Regions from separate parts of the Halioglobus japonicus genome, predicted to be linked through region 2. Evidence: predicted binding sites of a transcription regulator. Region 2 holds the regulator's gene; each other region holds the start of a gene.
What was found. Region 2 encodes LexA, which represses DNA repair genes until DNA is damaged. Its sites were predicted from a motif close to ACTGTNTNTANANACAGT; they were not measured.

Region 1 (4,545 bases), 890 kb from region 2:
ACACCGGCAACGGAAAGTTTGTATCGACCCTCTGGGAGGGCTTCGCCGAACTGGACCAGCGCACGGAGTCAATCCTGAAATCCTATGGGCCAACCTATGAACCCTACTTTCTGGGCGGCCAAAAATACTTCCCCTATTTGCTGGCTGACGGCCGACTCGGCTTCATCACTTATGGGGTGGCCAATGAACGCGAGTTTTATTTCGATGTCAGGGCGAACAGTCGGCTACATACCGGGCCAAATGCCACTGACCCATCGCGGCACGGCGCGGCGGGCTATAACGAGTACTACTATCTCACAGAGAATCCCGATGTCGTAGCTCTGGTGAAGAAGGGCGAATTCGAGAATGGCCTTGAGCACTACCTTGAAATCGGCAAAGCTGAGGGCCGTCGAGCGTTCGCTGAGGGCGCTGTAGTTCGATAAACAAAAGTCCCACAAACACCGGTTCGGTAAACACACCACAGCGCCAATCTTGTGCCAAGGGTCCTCCAATAGGAGGGCCGCGTGTTATAAGAAAAAGGCTCCGTTGAAGGGAAATAGCCCTCGGCAATTTCCCATAACAGCTTGCGCTCCTCCATCTCTTCCCAGAATTGAAGATGTCGAATTTCTCGCAAGAAATAGTTAATAGAGTTGGTAGCAAGGCCATGCCTCAAGTTTTCAGTGGTATAAAGGGTCGGGAAGAAATCGAGGGCATGGTCGTCCAGGCGAATGACCAGAAACCGCTCAACCTCGTCGACTATGAGGGTATCTATCTGGCGAATGTGCCGACCGTTTTGGTAAACATAAAATTACGCTTAACGGACGACACTCCACAAAACCGAAGTGGTTTACAGTTTTTCGCTCAAATCTTAATAAAAGTCGTTTTCTAGCAGGGACTTATGCGATTTGGTGTACAGAAGGTAGAAACCACCTCGTCAAAACGGGATGTCGTCGTCAAAGCTGCCGCCCTGGGATGCAGGGGGCGCGGTATCCGGGTAGTCGTTGGTGATGGGGGCGCTGTCGCTTGCCGCGGCAGAAATTTTCCAGCCCTGCAGGTTGTTGAAATAACGGCCGTTGTATTCGCGGCCACGAATATCGAAAGTGACTGTCACTTCCTGACCGGGCTGCAGACTTTCCAGTAGCGCCACCTTGTCCTGCACAAACTCGAGGTTGATATCCTGGGGGTATCGGCCGTCGTCGACGGTCACCACCATCTCCTGCTTGCGGAAGCCGCTGTCGAAGGTCTTGAGATCCTGGATGAGTTTGATTTTGCCGGTAAGTTCGTAAGACACCCTGATAAATCCGCGTTATTTATGCCAGTACGTATCATAGCGTTTTTCTGCAGTGCGTTGGCGTTTTTCTCGTGTTCGGTTAGCGCTGCCAGTTGAGTAATTGCTGATTTTATGATCAGGCGTCGACTTTAATGGTAACTGGTGATTTTTACTCTGGCCTATGGGCACGGCCGCAGTTAGCATGGCTGTAAAGCGGCATCCAGAGTGGATGATGTCGCTGTGAAACGTAAGGCACTAGGGCATCGGGCATGAAGACCAGTAGTATGGTCAGGTTGGTATTTGGAGTAGTTGCAGCATTGTTTCTGGCCGGCTGCAAGATCGAAATCTATGTGCCTGATGGTGGCGCTGTGGTCACGACATCCGGTGATGTCCGCTGCGAAGCGGGCCAAATCTGTCGGCTGGACGTCAACGACTTGTTCTTCGACCAGGTATTTACTGCGTTGCCCGCCGAGGGCTTTACTTTTGTGGGCTGGCGAACTCGTGACCGCGGCCTTTGCGGTGGCAGTGTGGAAGCCTGCCATCTCACCACCGCGGGTATGGAAGGCAATGCGAGCCTGATGGCAGTGCTGGAGTCAGATGAGGTGTTCTATCTGGAGCCAGTCTTTGAGGCCACGGCGCCGTTTCTGCTGCTCTATGGGGGTGACGAACAACAGTTTTATCTGGGATGTCTCAATTGTCCGGGAACCTTTCTTGATTCAGTGTGCAATGCGAACGGCAACCATGGTGCTGCTTTAGCCCATTACAGTATCTGGAACGCTGCCGGTGATTTCGGGTCCCTAGTCACCAATTACAGTCCATGGAATATTTTCGCCACCGCCGCTCCGGTCATTCGCGACACCGACGGACAATTCTACGGTTACCTCACCGCCAACGTCGCCCAGCCAGGCAGAACCACGTTGCCACTGTTGGTGCAGCTCACTAACTACGCTGCCGATCCGCAGTACTCGTTGCCTGCGGTGAGGGATTGGTTCTGTAACTAGCGTACCGAGGCGCCCGTCGCGGAGTCAGCCTCGATCGTCAGGCTCGGTGGCGTTGTGCACGGCCTCGCCGACAATCACATGAATGAGATCGATGATCTTGGCGACGGTTTCCTTGAGCTCAGGATGATCGTAGACCAGGTCGTTAAAGCGATGTGCCCGTGTGACCATGCGGCTCATCAGCACCAGTTCACCCTCCGTGAGCACCTTGCCCTGGTCCATTTCATCCTTGACCTTGAGCAGGAAGGGTAAGCGATAGCGAACAAAGCGCTCAATAACAACCTGCTCGACGCCATCGTGGTCCAGTTCTTCGTCGCGATGTAACTCGGGAAACTTATATTCTTCTTCAGCGCTGTCTTCGTCGTCTTCTGCCACGGTTTATCGCCCTGTGCAATGGGATGCCTGCATCAACCACAGATCAGACAGCGGCCGCTTGCATGGCTGTTGTGCCCCGTATGGCGCGCCTTGGCGGTGATAGCGCAGAGCTGGAAAATTGATCAATTTTTGGCTAAAGTGCGCCACCTTGGGCCTCCCTGCGTATACCTGCGTAACCACAGGCCCGCTTCTCCCCTGAACTGAGACAAAACTGGTATGAATTCGGCACTTCCAGCGCAACCGCTGCGCGCGGCTATGAACGCCTCTACTCCGAAAGTATATGTGCTGCACGAGCACGACGAATGGACCTCGCACCTGCAGGTCAGGCTCGAGGAATTGGGTGTGCCCTATGAAATGTGGCACCTCGATCAGGGGCTTCTGGATCTGTCAAAAGCGCCACCTGAGGGCGTGTTTTACAGTCGAATCAGTGCGTCTTCGCATACGCGCGATCACCGCTACGCGCCGGAATTCACCGAAAGTGTATTGGCGTGGCTTGAGCGCCATGGCCGGGTAGTGATTAACGGCAGCCGCGCTCTGCGCCTGGAAGTGAGCAAGGTTAACCAGTACATGGCGTTGAATGAGGCGGGCATTGCCACGCCGAGAACACTGGCCGCCGTTGGCAGGGATAACGTGGTTGAAGCGGCCCGACAACTGGGTATGGATAGCTTTATCACCAAGCACAATCGCGCTGGCAAGGGGCAGGGGGTACAACTGTTTCACTCCATCGAGGCCCTGGAAGATTATCTCTATAGTCCCGCGTACGATGCCCCGGTGGACGGTACCACGCTAATCCAGCAGTACATCAAGGCCCCCACTCCGCACATTATTCGCCACGAATTTATCGGCGGGAAATTTTTCTACGCAGTGAAAATTGATACCTCAGAGGGGTTTGAACTCTGCCCGGCGGACGCCTGCAGCATCGACACCATGTTTTGTCCGGTGGAGGGGCAGCCCGAGGAGCCCAAAGCCAAGTTTGAAATTCTCACTGACTACCACCCTGAATTTATCGACCAATACGAAGCGTTCCTGCAGGCCAACAATATTCAGGTGGCAGGGATTGAAGCGATTGAGGATGACGCTGGTCAGATCTACGCCTACGACGTAAACACCAATACCAACTACAACTCCGATGCGGAGGCTGTGGCCGAGCGCTACGCCATGTTGCAACTCGCGCAATACCTGGCTGCGGAGCTGGAGGCGTTGGCGCCCGTTAAGGCCTGAGCCTTATCGGCCCAGTGCCAAACGGGTGTGACGCGATTATAGAATCCGTCCGCCCAGCGAGATGCTGGTATGGATACCGCTGCCACAGCCGCGGCCTCCCCAGGAGCTATAGCCGCTGGAGATACCGACGCTGCCGTGGCGATGTCGCCGCGATCACCGAGTGAAGTCGGGGGTGTATAAACCGTACCGCCGCTGTCGGCCACAGCATCAGTCGCCGCGGCAATATCGTAAACCGATAGCAGCGAAACCCACTGGGAGATGTCAGCGGAGGTGGCCAGCTGTGTCTGGTCTATCATGCCGCCGATGGGACGGCCCTGGTTGTAAATCATTCGATAATTGAGGTTGGCGTCGGGCAAGGAGCGAAATTCCCAGCCCAGTAAAGTCGCGTAAAAACGTTCTGTCTCTGCCGGCGTGTCGGTCAGTAGTTCATGCCACACGATTTTTCCCGCGAGTCGATCACTGCCGCTACTAATAGCGGGTACATTGACATCGCTCACGCTGCAGGCTGCCACGGTTAGCAAGGCTGTTAGCGCGCATAGTAATCCGTTCATTGATGCTGTTCCCCCCGGATTGTTGTGTGACCCTCACTATAGGATAGGAAGTGATGGCTCGCGAAATGGGCGGTGGGCTGACGGTTGCATTTTTGATTCGCGGGCTCGGGGAATTCGTCTATGCTTGAGTGACACTTACCGGTGCAACGGG
Region 2 (4,545 bases):
ATGGTCGAAGCACCTGAGCCCTACTACGTGAACCAGGTGCCGGCCGACCATAGCGTGTGGCCTGGAGACCCGAATGCCATACCGGACCTGGAGCAGGATATGGGCCCGGTATACCCATGGCGCCACGCGGTGGCCTTCAAACAAAAGCGCCGCATGCGCAGCAATGAAGTGCACTACCTCGATCATCCTCTGGTGGGGCTGGTGGTGAAGTTCACCCCACTGGATGAAGAGCAGTTACACGAGATGGGGCTGGCCGAGCAGCGCTCAGACGCCGATACGATAGCGGGATTGGACTAGGCGGTTAAGCCGCCCGACGATTCCTTCAGTCCGCCCAGCGAGAGCTGCGGCACAGACCTTCAACCAACGACGCAACTACGTCTGCTTCGCGCTCCAGCGTTGCTCGCATCATGTCCAGGGTGAGGGGTTTGTCATCGAGCCCGGCTGCGGCATTCACCACCATACAAATGCTCGCATAGGCCACACCCAGCTCCCGCGCCAGCGACGCCTCCGGCATACCCGTCATACCCACGACATCACAGCCGTCGCTGGCCATGCGCCGAATCTCCGCGGCGGTCTCCAGGCGCGGGCCCTGCGTTACGCCATGCACGCCTGCGCGGGCACAGGCAATGTCGCCACGGTCCGCTGCCTCGAGCACCGCATTGCGCAGCGCCGCATCATAGGGCTCGGTAAAGTCGATATGCATGAGCTCACCGCTCTCACCGGTGTCATAGGTGTGCTCACGCCCCCAGGTGTAATCGATAACCTGATCGGGAATAACCAGCCTGCCTGGCGGCATACTCGGGGCAATGCCACCGACGGCGTTAATGCCGATGATATGGGTGGCGCCCAACTGTTGCAGCGCCCAGAGATTGGCCCGATAGTTCACCCGGTGCGGGGGAATGGCCCGGGGGCTACCGTGCCGGTGTAGAAAGAATATCGTCGTGTCGCCAAGGCGCCCTTCCTGCACCACCTGTGACGGCTCGCCAAAGGGTGTGTCGACCGCGTGACGAGTGACAATGTCCAGCCCGCCGAGACGATCCACCCCGGTACCGCCGATCACCGCCAGTGCGCTCACGCTTCGCCCTCGGGGGCAATGTGCTCCAACTGCAATGTCTGGGTGGGAAACGCCACATCGCCGCCGTTGGCGTGGATAATGTCGAGAATCTTCAGCATGACGTCCTGTTTGATCTCGTGATACGTCACCCAGTCGGTGGTCTTGGTAAAGGTGTAGACAAAGAAATCCAGCGACGATGGCCCGAAGGACACAAAGTTAACTATCAGGGTGCGCGACTGGTCAATCTCAGGATGGTTGCGCAGCATCTCCTTGACCTGGGTAACCACCGGCGCCATGAGCGCGGCGTCCTGGTAACGCAGGCCGATGGTCTCGTAGATGCGCCGGTTAAGCATGCGCGAGGGGTTTTCCACGGAGATCTGCAAGAACGTCGAGTTGGGCACATACAGCGGCCGCTGATCAAAAGTGCGAATACGGGTCAGGCGCCAGCCTATGTCCTCTACCGTGCCTTCAATACTTTTATCGGGTGAGCGAATCCAATCCCCCGCCGTAAAGGGCCGGTCCAGGTACACACTCAGGCCGCCGAAGAAGTTGGCGAGCAAATCTTTCGCCGCGAAACCCACCGCAATACCACCAATGCCCCCAAAGGCAAGCAGCCCGGAGATCGATACGCCCAGGCTCTGCAGAATCATGAGCCCGGCAGTAATCCAGAGCACAAAGCGCACCAGCTTGGCCGCCGCGCGCACGGTGGCCTTGTCCGCCGACTGGCGGGTGCCGCGGGTCTCACACAGCAGCTCTTCCTCTACCCCGTGAATAAGTCGTTGCAGGAACCAGGCCAGCAATACCACCAGCGCAGTGTCGTAAGCCTGGGCGAGAAAGGCCTGCAGGGTTTCCGCCACCGGGTAAATTTCCAGGGCCAGATACAGCACCAGCACCCACAGCAGCACCCGCACCGGCACCGCCATCGCCGTGACGGCCACATCGTCCCAGTTGTAGTCTGTGGCGCTCGCGGCGCGGTGCAATTGTCGCACCAGCATTCCGAGGGCCAGGTGAGCCACCGCGCCCAGGGTCACCAGTAGGATCAGGGCCAAAAGCTGCCCCTCCAATCCCAGGCTGAGCGCGAGGCTGTCGAAAAGCGATCCAAGGCTCGTCACTGGCCACCTCTTCTAGCGCAAAAAGCACGATTTTTAGACAATTTTTTCATGTGGGAACCGCGTGTTTAGTCTCGAAAGATTATATAAATCAGCGGCACAGATTAAGTCATCTCTTGAAGTCCAGCGCAACTGCTTGATCTCTTTTGAAAAGAATTTCCGTCGCCGTAAAAGCTATTTCCATCCCTGTTTTTATAGCGTTATCACATAATGGACAGCCCACGCCAGCGTGATATGTTGGTCTGCCGCACACGAAAAAAGGGGAGGAAAATCTCCATGAAAATGCTAAGCCCCGTTGTCGGTGGCTGGTACAAGGATCTGCAAACCAATGCCTTATTCGAGGTGGTGGACTGGGATCCCAGTAACCTCACCATCGAAACCCAATACCTGGATGGCGAAGTGTCTGAATACGACCTCGATGCCTGGCGCGAAATGCTGCTGGAACGCGCGGAAGCCCCGGAAGACTGGCGCTCTGCCTTTGAGCTGGATGACGAAGACCTGCTGGACCCCGACCTGCCCATGCAACCGGAAGACTGGAATAGTCCACTGAACTCCATCGAGCCCGAAGCCATGTATGGCGTGGAGGATTTTTAGGCGTTGTTATCCGCTGCCCATGCTGTATATAATCACAGCACCTGTATAAATACACAGATGGGGCACACATGGACAAGCTTACCAAGCGGCAGCAACAGGTGCTGGATATTATCCGTGCACATATCGATGACACGGGCTTCCCGCCCACCCGGGCCGACATAGCCCGCGAACTGGGATTCAAATCAGCCAATGCCGCAGAGGAGCACCTCAAGGCACTGGCCCGCAAAGGCGCGATTGAAATTATCCCCGGCGCCTCACGGGGCATTAAATTGCCCGATACCCAAGGTATTCCCATCGTCGGTCGGGTGGCCGCCGGTAACCCGGTGCTCGCCGAGGAGAATATCGAGGAATACTGCGACCTCCCGCCCCAATTTTTCAAACCCGCAGCTGACTATTTCCTGCGCGTCACTGGCGACTCGATGATCGATATCGGTATCTTCGACGGCGACCTGCTGGCCGTTCACAGCACGCCCGTGGCCAATAATGGCGACATTATTGTGGCCCGCATCGAAGACGAGGTCACCGTTAAGCGACTGCAACAGGGGCGCGATAAGAACCTGCTGGAACTCCTGCCGGAGAACCCTGATTTCGAGCCCATCAAGGTCGATTTGCGCGAGCAATCGTTTGCGATTGAAGGCCTGAGTGTAGGTGTGCTGCGCCGCGGCAATTAGGCAGCGGACGTTTTTAAAAGCGGTAGGGGCTTTGACAGGCCCCTCAGGGGGCTGCAGATAGCCGGTGGCGCAACGCCCCGGCGGGATGTCGAATAACGCCTGTCAGTGCAGGACGCGCGGTGCCTCTGGCTCAGCGTAAGCTTCGGCATCCGCCTCAGCTTCATTCTGTTCCATGATATTGGCCGCGGCCTGAATTCCGGCCTGAATCATGGCCTTGGCCACTTCCAGTCCGTTTTCCATCAGGTACATGCGCGATTCGTCGGAGAACTGTATGGTCACCAGCGGCGCGGAATCATCGTCAGCACGTTGCAGAACGATTTCACCGTCGCCCAGGTCGACAATCTCCAGTAAGGATGCAGACACTCAATAAACCTCTGTTGTTGCGAACACTGCCACTTCATCATAACAGCAGCCATGGGTGCCCGATAGGGCTTATTCGGGAATAGTTGTGAACGGGTGCGCAGTTGCGGGCAGTGTGCGGCGACAGCAGCAAGAGCCGCAATAGACGCCTGAGCGCCCTGCTCCTGCCCCGGAACTAGTACTCGTCGAGGGAGTCGCCCATGCGGTCGAACAGCTGCTGTAGCAGGTTTGCCCAGGTCTCGGCCTGCTCCGGATCGGCACCGGCGGCTGCCACCGCCAGGTTCTGCATCGACGATGACTGCGGTGCATCACTCTCTGCCGATAACATGGCGCCAATCCAGCCCTCCCGCTCCAGGCGCTGGAACTCGCGAATCTCACCGGGCATGGCCTTGCCTGCGACAATCTCCGGTAATTCGGCAAGACATTGTGGCGGCGTCTCCGGCAATCCACCGGGCCGGGTGATTTCCAGAAGAAACCAGCCGTAGGCATTTGTCAGGTGATTGCGCACCCCGGGCCAATAGGCACTGGCCAGGATCTTGGCCGCCACGCTCTGGGTGTCGAGGTCACGGCGCCAGGCGCCAATCAGGATGCGGGCCAGGTACAACGCATGGTTGGCCTGGCCGCGAGCGGAACTCACTTTTTCTTCGCCCGACTCTTGCTCTGCTCAACGTCCCACTTACCGCCGCGGTAGTAGGCCTTCCAGCCGGTAGCCTTGCCGTCCTTCTCGGTCATGACATACTGCTCCTTGGTCTTACGG
Region 3 (4,545 bases), 1.6 Mb from region 2:
AACACCTCTACCTTGGCGGCAAAACGGTTGTAGGCGAGTACCGCAGGGATCGCAGCAAACAGGCCCATGGCGGTTGCAACCAGCGCCTCGGAGATACCCGGCGCCACTGTGGCAAGCGTTGCCTGGGTAGCATTGGCCAAGCCGCGGAAGGAATGCATAATGCCCCAAACGGTGCCAAACAGACCGATATATGGGCTGGTGGAACCCACAGAAGCCAGAAACGCCAGGTGACGCTCGAGACGTTCTTCCTCACGCAATACCGCCACACGCATGGCGCGCCGTGAACCCTCCAGAATGGCCTCGGAGTCCATTTCCTTTTGCTGGGCCAGGCGCGAAAACTCCTTGAAGCCCGCCCTGAAAATACTCTCCATACCCAGAATGGCATGCCCGTCGGAGGCCTTTTCGTTCCCTTCGCGATAGAGCTGGGAGAGATCGATACCCGACCAGAAACGCTCCTCGAAGCTGTACATTTCCTCGCGCGCATTACGGAAGTAAATATAGCGCTGGACGATCATGTACCAGGACAGAATTGAGGCCATGACCAGCATTGCCATGACCACCTGCACGGTGAAACTGGCGTGAAGAATGAGGTCTATCAGGCTAAGTTGCTCTTCCAAGAGGGATCCCCTTTTGCGTTATGTCATTCTGCCCCGGACAGGCGTGCCACCATATCCCGGGGTATACGGCGCGGTTTGACCGAAGTGCTGTCTACGCATGCGATGCGAATGTCGCCACCGGCAAGCACTTCGTCGCCGCGCAATACTCGCTGGGCAAAGGTCATCGAGGCCCCGCCCAACTCAGTGATCTCTGCCGTGGCGATCAATTCATCGTCCAACTTGGCAGGTGCCCGGTATTCTACCGCCACATTGCGCACCACGAACATCAGATCGTTATTGAATATGTAATCTTTGCCGTAGCCCATCGCCCGCATGAACTCCGTGCGAGCGCGCTCCATAAATTTGAGATAATTGACGTAATAGACAATACCACCGGCATCCGTATCTTCAATGTAGACACGTAGCGGCAGAGAAAATTCCTGGCCAGACGTCACTCTTCCTGCCCGCCATCTAGATCCAGCGACAAATTGCCCGCCTCACCTGGCCTGGGCTGAGGCAGCCCGAAATGCAGGTAGGCGTTGCGCGTCACCACTCGGCCGCGGGGTGTGCGCACCACATATCCCTGCTGGATCAGGTAGGGTTCGAGCACATCTTCAATCGTCCCGCGCTCCTCGGAAATGGCCGCAGCTAGGCTATCGACCCCCACCGGACCGCCATCGAACTTCTCAATCATGGCGAGGAGCAGGCGGCGATCCTGGTGATCAAAGCCCTGCTGGTCAACGCTGAGCATATCCAGCGCGCGGTCAGCGACTTCAGCGCCAATATGGCCATCAGCCTTCACTTCCGCGTAATCGCGGACCCGGCGCAACAGGCGATTGGCAATTCGGGGCGTGCCCGGGAGCGGCGCGCAATTTCGGTGGCGCCCTGCTTGTCGATGCCCATACCGAGAATGCGCGCCGAGCGCTCCACAATATGTGCAAGGTCGGCGACCTCATAGAACTCAAGGCGCTGCACGATACCGAAACGATCGCGCAACGGTGAGGTAAGCAATCCCGCGCGCGTGGTGGCACCGATCAGGGTGAAGGGAGGCAGGTCGAGCTTGATCGAGCGGGCCGCGGGACCTTCCCCGATCATAATGTCGAGCTGGTAGTCCTCCATGGCCGGATACAGCACTTCCTCTACGAAGGGGCTGAGGCGATGTATCTCATCGATAAACAAGACGTCGCCGGGCTCGAGGTTGGTCATCAGCGCAGCGATATCACCGGCCTTCTCCAGCACCGGTCCTGAAGTCGTTTTAAGGGACACGCCCATCTCGTTGGCAATAATGCTCGCCAGCGTGGTTTTGCCCAGCCCGGGCGGGCCAAAAATCAGGGTGTGGTCGAGCGGCTCACCGCGGCCTTTGGCCGCCTGCAGAAATATACTCATCTGCTCGCGAACAGCCTTCTGGCCGACGTATTCATCCAGCGATTTCGGGCGAATAGCGCGATCGAGGGCATCCTCCCGGGGGCCTTCAGGCTCCGGGGCGATCAGGCGGTCGGTTTCTATCATCCGCTCACCATCGATTTCAGGGCCCGGCGGATCAGCTCTTCCGAATCCGCAATGGAGTCATCGTTCACTGCGGCAACCACCTTGGCCGCTTCGGCCGGCTTATACCCGAGGGCAATTAGCGCGCCCTCGGCGTCGGCGACCATATCGGCCACCGGTTCGATCACAGCGCCACCAGCGGACCCGCCGGCTTCCATCTCGCCGAGCCAGTCCTTGAGCTTGTCGCGCATCTCAATCAACAGGCGCTCGGCGGTTTTTTTGCCCACCCCGGGCAGGGCCGACAGGCCGGAAATATCGTCGCGCTGCACGCAGCCAATAAAGCTTTTGGCATCCATACCCGAGAGAATGGTCAGGGCCAGCTTGGGCCGACCCGGTTCACTTTGATTAATTGGCGGAACAGTTCACGATCGCGCTCATCGATGAAGCCATACAGCAGCTGGGCGTCCTCGCGCACCACAAAATGCGTGAGCAGTGTCACCTGCGCCCCCAGCTCGGGCAGCTGGAACAAGGTGGTCATGGGCACCTGCAGCTCGTAGCCGACACCACCGACATCCACCAGAATATCCGGTGGCTGTTTGGCAGCCAGCGTACCCCGAATTCTACCTATCATGGAGGGCCGATCCCCTTAACGTATCCGGCGCCGGCGCACAGAAGTGGCGCCAGCCATGTTGATCATACTCTGTTGTGTGTGCGCGTGACACAGGGCAGCGGCCAACGCGTCCGCGGCATCCTCGGCGGGCTCAGAAGGCAGTTTTAGCAGCACTTTCACCATGTGCTGCACCTGCCCCTTATCTGCCGCACCAGTACCGACCACAGACTGTTTGATTTGCCGGGCCGAGTACTCAAACACATCCATATCCTGGGCCGCGCAGGCAACAATCGCCGCGCCCCTGGCCTGCCCCAGTTTGAGGGCAGAGCCGGCGCTCTTCCCCATGAAAACCTGCTCAATCGCCAGCGTTGCCGGCCCGTAAAGCTCAACCAACTCAGTCACACTGTCGTAGATGATCTTGAGCCGAGGCGCGATATCGCCCTCGGGCAGCTTAATCACACCCGACGTCACGTATTCAGCCTTCCCGGTCACATAATTGATGATTCCGAAGCCCGTTTTCCGCGACCCCGGATCGATTCCCATGATCAGCGCCATCGCTTCGCCCCGCGCCACCCCACCAATGTCATTATTCTGTACAAATATACAGGCATCTCCCCACCCCGTCACCCGGGGTCAGACCCCAAATTTCTCAGGCACCCTGGGGTATTAGTAGATGTCGGCGTTGGTGTAGACGTTCTGGACGTCGTCGAGGTCTTCGAGGGCGTCGATGAGGGCGAGGATGGATTCGGCGCTGCCGGCGTCTGCCATGGGCACGGTGGTGGAGGCGATCATGGTCACTTCGCCGCCGGCGGGCTCGAGGCCGGCCGCTTCCAGCGCCATTTTGACGGTGCCGAATTCCTCCCAGGGAGTAGTCACATCCAGAGACCCATCCTCGTGAGCAGTGATATCTTCCGCACCGGCTTCCAGAGCCACTTCCATGACCTGTTCTTCGTCAGCCCCAGGGGCAAACCCGATCTGACCGACCCGGGAAAAGAGATAGGCAACCGAGCCATCTGTGCCCAGATTACCGCCACGTTTGGTAAACGCATGGCGCACTTCGGCCACGGTACGGTTGCGGTTGTCTGTCATCACCTCAACCAGTACCGCGACACCGCCGGGAGCGTAACCTTCGTAGGTCAGCTCCTCCATATTGTCGGCTTCGTTGGTACCGGCGCCACGGGCGATAGCGCGGTCGATGGTGTCCCGGGTCATATTGGCACCCAGGGCTTTGTCGACCGCCGCGCGCAGGCGGGGGTTATCTTCGGGATGGGGGCCGCCCTGCTTGGCGGCCACGACGAGCTCACGGATCAGCTTGGTGAATACCTTGCCGCGCTTGGCGTCCTGAGCCGCCTTGCGATGCTTGATATTGGCCCATTTACTGTGGCCTGCCATGGCTGAACTCCGCGCTGGCGCCTAGAGAAGGCTCAGGCGCCTTCGCCTTCGGCCTTCTGGCGCAGACGAATATTCAGTTCACGCAGCTGCTGGGCATTCACCTCGCCAGGCGCGTCGGTCATCACACAGGCCGCTGTCTGGGTTTTGGGGAAGGCGATTACATCGCGAATGGATGCCGAATCGGTCATCAACATCACCATGCGGTCCAGGCCAAAGGCGAGGCCACCGTGGGGCGGTGCACCGTATTGCAGGGCCTGAAGCAGGAAGCCAAATTTCTCGTTGGCCTCCTCGTCACTTATCTCCAGAATGCGGAAAACCGCTTCCTGCATCTCGCGCTCGTGGATACGGACACTGCCGCCGCCGAGTTCACAGCCATTCAGCACCATGTCATAGGCACGCGACAGCGCGCCGGCGGGGTTGGCTTCCAGCTCCTCGACACTGCAGGAAGGCGCAGTGAAGGGG
Region 4 (4,545 bases), 1.1 Mb from region 2:
CGCAGGCAACCGCAGAGAATGTCGCCATGGCCAGGTTTGACTATGCGAAGTTGGATCGTGCTGAAACGCCTGTGCGGTTGCGCCTGAATGCCATGGTCACCAATGTGCAGAATCAGGATGATGGCGTGGCCGTGACTTACGTTAAGCGCGGTGAAGCATTGCGCGTCCAGGCCAGGCACTGTGTGATGGCGACGTACCACAGCATGATTCCATATCTGGTCCCGGCGCTTTCGGAAGCCCAGCAAGAAGCGCTTAAGTATCAGGTGAAAATTCCCATGCTGATGACCAATGTGTTGATTCGCTCAAGTAAACCGCTGGAAAAACTCGGTATTGAGGGGGCGCGCTGCCCCGGGCGTATGCATGGCGATATGTATGTGTGGCGCGGTATCGATACCGGCGGCTATACCCAGGGCGCCGCCGAGGATGAGCCGGTGGTATTAGGCTTCTCGGGTACACTGTCGCCGCCTGATGACGCCTACGATCTCAAGGCACAATTACGAGGCTCCCGGCAGCGCATGCTAGAGTTGGAATTTGCCGATTACGAGCGAGAGGTGCGTACGGTACTCGATGGCCTGCTAGGGCCAGCGGGCTTTGATGTGACCGAGGATATTCTGGCGATTACCGTTAATCGCTGGCCCCATGGCTATGCCTACGAGTACATGGATTTGTGGGATGACGACTTTGCACCCGGGCAGGCGCCCCACGAAATTGCGCGTCAGCCCTTTGGCAATATCACCATTGCCAATACCGATGCCGGTGCTGAGGCCTATACCCATACAGCCATCGACCAGGCCTACCGGGCCGTGGGTGAGCTGCCGGCCTGAACAATGATGTCGTTATGATGCGTCGGCCAGCGCCGGGATGGCCCGGCGCAGCCGCACGTACATAAACAGGTAGATGGCGAAGGCAATCAGTGACGCGATGGCACACATGATGAACACGCTGCCATAGCCCGTATTGGCGGCGAGAAGCGACGCGGCCATGTTCGGGCCAATGATCTGCCCCAGGCCCTGGGCGCCAGGCATCAGCGCAGCGAACTTGCCGGTGTGATCGACATTGGCGATGGTGGCCGACTGGTACACATCGACAAATATCCAGCAGAAATTAAAGGCAAACATGCTCACCATCACGTTGATGTTATTGATGCCGTTGGCGAGCATGGCCACGATAATGGCCTGTGCAACCAGGGTGACCAATAGCGGCCTCGCCAGACCGAAGCGGTTGCTGATCAGGGTGGCACAGGCACAGCCAATGACCGAGAACACCGAGGTGTAGACCAACATCTGGCCCACCCAGTCGGGGTCGGCCTCGGAGGCAACGCTCGCCAGTTCGATATACGTCCAGTAGGCGCCGATATTGAGATAGGTGAAGAGTACCGCCGCCAGCACCAGCCAGGGCACCGAGCGGGGAATTTCAATGGCGTTGTGTAGTGGCTGGCCATCGTCGTCGATATAGGTCTCCAGTTGCAGGCGTTTTTCCACCGGGCGTGGTGGCAGCCAGGGCAACAGCAGCAGGCCGACCACATAAGTGCCGATGAAAAACAGGTAGATCTGGTTCATCGTCAGCTGCGGCAGCAGCCATAACTCGCCGCCCTGGGAGAAGGCGAAGGCGAACAACAGCAGGTTGAATGCGCGCGCGGGTTTGGCGGTGCCTGCCAGCGTGGCCACCGCAATGGCGGTGAATGCCCCGCTGCCGGCCCCGGCAATGGCGCGCAGCCACAGGGTCTCCTCATAGCTGGTCATCACCGTGCACAACGCATTGCCGGCAATCACCACCACGGCGGCACCGAGCACCAGCAGCCGGCGGTTGACCCGGGCCACCAGCGGTGCCATGAGCACCGCGCCGAGGGAAAAGCCGCCCAGATCGGCGCCGGCAATCCTGCCGACCTGTACTTCGGTGAAGCCGAGTAACTCCACCCAGGCGGTGCTGATCACCGGAATTCCTACCATGACCGTGTAGCCTGCCAGCGCCATGTAAATGGCCACGGCGATGGAGCGCCAGTCGTCGAAAATGGTGCGCGTGTGGGCCGTTGAGCCAGTGTCAGCCACGTACGTTATCCCCTGTGTTGTTATGGTGTTTGGTGACGAGTCTAGAGTCGCGTTGGGCGAGCGTCTAGTGGGCGTATAGGACAGGAGCTCTATCCTATGCCCGGGCTGCGTTCATGTTCTGTCCGGGGGCTATACTGTACAGAGGCTCCCGGTGCTGCCGGGCGAATATAGGCGAGAGTGAGGTGAGGCAATGACCCACGGCACACTGCTCGAAGAAGAACTTCACACCCGGGTGGTGGCAACCTTTCCCGACACCGATACCGCGCGGGCGGCTCGCACCGCGCTTGGTCGGCAGTTCAACCTCGACCACGCCCGTATGAGCGTGCTCACACCCGACCAGGCCTGCCTGATCACCCAGGGCAGCAAGTTTGATCACGGCCCCAGCGGGCGGGTGCTGCAGCGGCGCCAGCTCAAGTTTACGCTGATGGCGTTTGGCCTGATGTTGGTGGGTATGCTGGTGCTGCATGTTCTGGAGATCAACGGCGTACTGAGCGAAGGGCAGATGAGTGTCGGGCTGGGGGTGTTGATTACCGCAGTGATCATTCTCACAGTGCACGGACTGTTGTCGTGGCAGCATGTGCGTATGCTGGGCGGGCCCAGCCGGGGAAGGAGGGGCAATACTCCTGATCGACCTGCATGATATCAGCGAATCCTATGAGCTCTGCGAGGCCCTGAAAGCCCCGGGGGTGACGGTATTCACTTCATCCATTGCCGGTGACACCTGAGCCGCGTTTACCTACCTGCCTGAAATGGCGACATGTGATTTCCCCCGGCCGAAATTAGTGGCCTGAGGGGGTTGCAATTCAATTTCAAAGCACTGAGTATATATACAGTAGTTTTGCTGTATGACGTTATGTGGGTAACGACGCTGATGGCAGAGCTCGAAAGTAAGTTGTTTTGTTGAATACGTGGGATGTCATGAAAAAAGTGGTTAAAAAGAGTAAAGGGAGCACAACAATGGATGCAAATAAGGAAAAAGCACTCGATGCAGCGCTGGCCCAGATTGAGCGCCAGTTTGGTAAGGGTACCGTTATGCGCATGGGCGAGCAGGAGCGAGAGGCTATTCCCGCCATCTCCACAGGCTCACTGGGCCTGGATGTCGCGCTCGGCATTGGCGGCCTGCCCAAGGGCCGTATCTGTGAAATTTATGGCCCGGAATCTTCCGGTAAAACCACACTCACCCTGCAGGTGATCGCCGAGGCCCAGAAGGCCGGCGGCACCGCGGCGTTTATCGACGCCGAGCACGCGCTGGATCCGGTGTACGCCGAGAAACTGGGCGTGCAAATGGACGACCTGATCATGTCCCAGCCGGATACCGGTGAGCAGGCCCTGGAAGTGGCCGAGATGCTGGTACGCTCCGGTGCAGTGGATGTACTCGTCGTCGACTCGGTGGCGGCGCTGACGCCCAAGGCTGAAATTGAAGGTGAGATGGGTGATTCCCACGTGGGCCTGCAGGCGCGTCTGCTGAGCCAGGCCATGCGCAAGCTCACCGCCAGTATCAAGCAGACCAACTGCCTGGTGATCTTTATTAACCAGATTCGCATGAAGATCGGTGTGATGTTCGGCTCCCCCGAAACCACCACCGGTGGTAACGCCCTGAAGTTCTACTCTTCTGTACGTCTGGACATCCGCCGCATTGGCGCAGTGAAAGACGGCGACGAGGTGGTCGGTAACGAAACCCGGGTGAAGGTGGTGAAAAACAAGGTATCGCCGCCCTTTAAGCAGGCCGAGTTCCAGATCATGTACGGCAAGGGTATTTACCACATGGGTGAAGTCATCGACTGGGGTGTAAAGCTCAACCTGGTGGATAAATCAGGCGCCTGGTACTCCTACAAAGGCGACAAGATTGGTCAGGGTAAGGCCAATGCTTCCAAGTTCCTGGAAGACAACCCCGCGGTGGCGAACGAGATTGAGTCCGCTATCCGCGCCCAAACCCTGAACACAGGTAAGCCCGAAGCGGCAGAACAGGAGACTGCCGAGGAGGGTACCGAGCAGGAGTAATCCCGCTCACCTGATCTGCTGATTGTTCCCACAAGGCGCCGGGGCTCCACGAATCCCACTCTCGGCCCCGGCGCCTTTTTTATTCCCCCTCTCCCCAAAAAATAGTTCGCTGTGCCAGTCGTGACACTATCCGAAGTCAGTGCATTGAATGGCGTATCTACTGGCGGACTGGTTCTTTTTTGAAAGTTTATTGTGAATATTGGTGAATATTGACTATTCATCTGACAAATCAGTGGGTTACGTGCAGCCTTGAGGGATAGATTTAGTCTCTGGGATGGGCTATGGTTGTCGCAGTCGCAGTAGGGACAACTAATCCGGTTTCTCCGTGTTGCCGTAGTTAGCCCCGTAAAAAATGCATAACAAAGCAGAGGTAATATAATGAAGTTTCGCAAAAATTTACTCGCCGCAAGTATCGCAGCAGTGCCCGCCCTGGCCCTGACAGGAAACGTCATGGCGCAAGGCATGCTCGAAGAAGTGATTGTGACTGCCCAGAAGC

Region 1: BST95_RS07215 (DUF3127 domain-containing protein) is a predicted target of LexA. The motif match lies at 1,373-1,390, and genes of this name have one in related genera.
Region 3: ruvC (crossover junction endodeoxyribonuclease RuvC) is a predicted target of LexA. The motif match lies at 3,282-3,299, and genes of this name have one in related genera.
Region 4: recA (recombinase RecA) is a predicted target of LexA. The motif match lies at 2,865-2,882, and genes of this name have one in related genera.

The regions. Positions count from the first base shown of each region.
Region 1 covers NZ_CP019450.1:1,510,499-1,515,043, forward strand. The annotation lists gene BST95_RS07205 (FG-GAP repeat domain-containing protein) at 1-422, shown strand, start outside; gene BST95_RS07215 (DUF3127 domain-containing protein) at 914-1,270, opposite strand; gene BST95_RS07220 (hypothetical protein) at 1,519-2,250, shown strand; gene BST95_RS07225 (hypothetical protein) at 2,275-2,622, opposite strand; gene BST95_RS07230 (ATP-grasp domain-containing protein) at 2,839-3,843, shown strand; gene BST95_RS19650 (VOC family protein) at 3,774-4,394, opposite strand.
Region 2 covers NZ_CP019450.1:2,400,285-2,404,829, reverse strand. The annotation lists gene BST95_RS11370 (CsiV family protein) at 1-297, shown strand, start outside; gene BST95_RS11365 (S-methyl-5'-thioinosine phosphorylase) at 323-1,075, opposite strand; gene BST95_RS11360 (mechanosensitive ion channel family protein) at 1,072-2,166, opposite strand; gene BST95_RS11355 (DUF6763 family protein) at 2,440-2,757, shown strand; gene lexA (transcriptional repressor LexA) at 2,826-3,428, shown strand; gene BST95_RS11345 (hypothetical protein) at 3,531-3,791, opposite strand; gene BST95_RS11340 (DUF6586 family protein) at 3,964-4,425, opposite strand; gene topA (type I DNA topoisomerase) at 4,422-4,545, opposite strand, start outside.
Region 3 covers NZ_CP019450.1:3,990,125-3,994,669, forward strand. The annotation lists gene tolQ (protein TolQ) at 1-617, opposite strand, end outside; gene ybgC (tol-pal system-associated acyl-CoA thioesterase) at 641-1,051, opposite strand; partial or broken gene ruvB (Holliday junction branch migration DNA helicase RuvB) at 1,048-2,105, opposite strand; partial or broken gene ruvA (Holliday junction branch migration protein RuvA) at 2,102-2,712, opposite strand; gene ruvC (crossover junction endodeoxyribonuclease RuvC) at 2,728-3,246, opposite strand; gene BST95_RS18840 (YebC/PmpR family DNA-binding transcriptional regulator) at 3,358-4,083, opposite strand; gene aspS (aspartate--tRNA ligase) at 4,116-4,545, opposite strand, start outside.
Region 4 covers NZ_CP019450.1:3,469,778-3,474,322, reverse strand. The annotation lists gene BST95_RS16340 (FAD-dependent oxidoreductase) at 1-824, shown strand, start outside; gene BST95_RS16335 (MFS transporter) at 837-2,048, opposite strand; gene BST95_RS16330 (hypothetical protein) at 2,239-2,688, shown strand; gene recA (recombinase RecA) at 3,006-4,049, shown strand; gene BST95_RS16320 (TonB-dependent receptor) at 4,428-4,545, shown strand, end outside.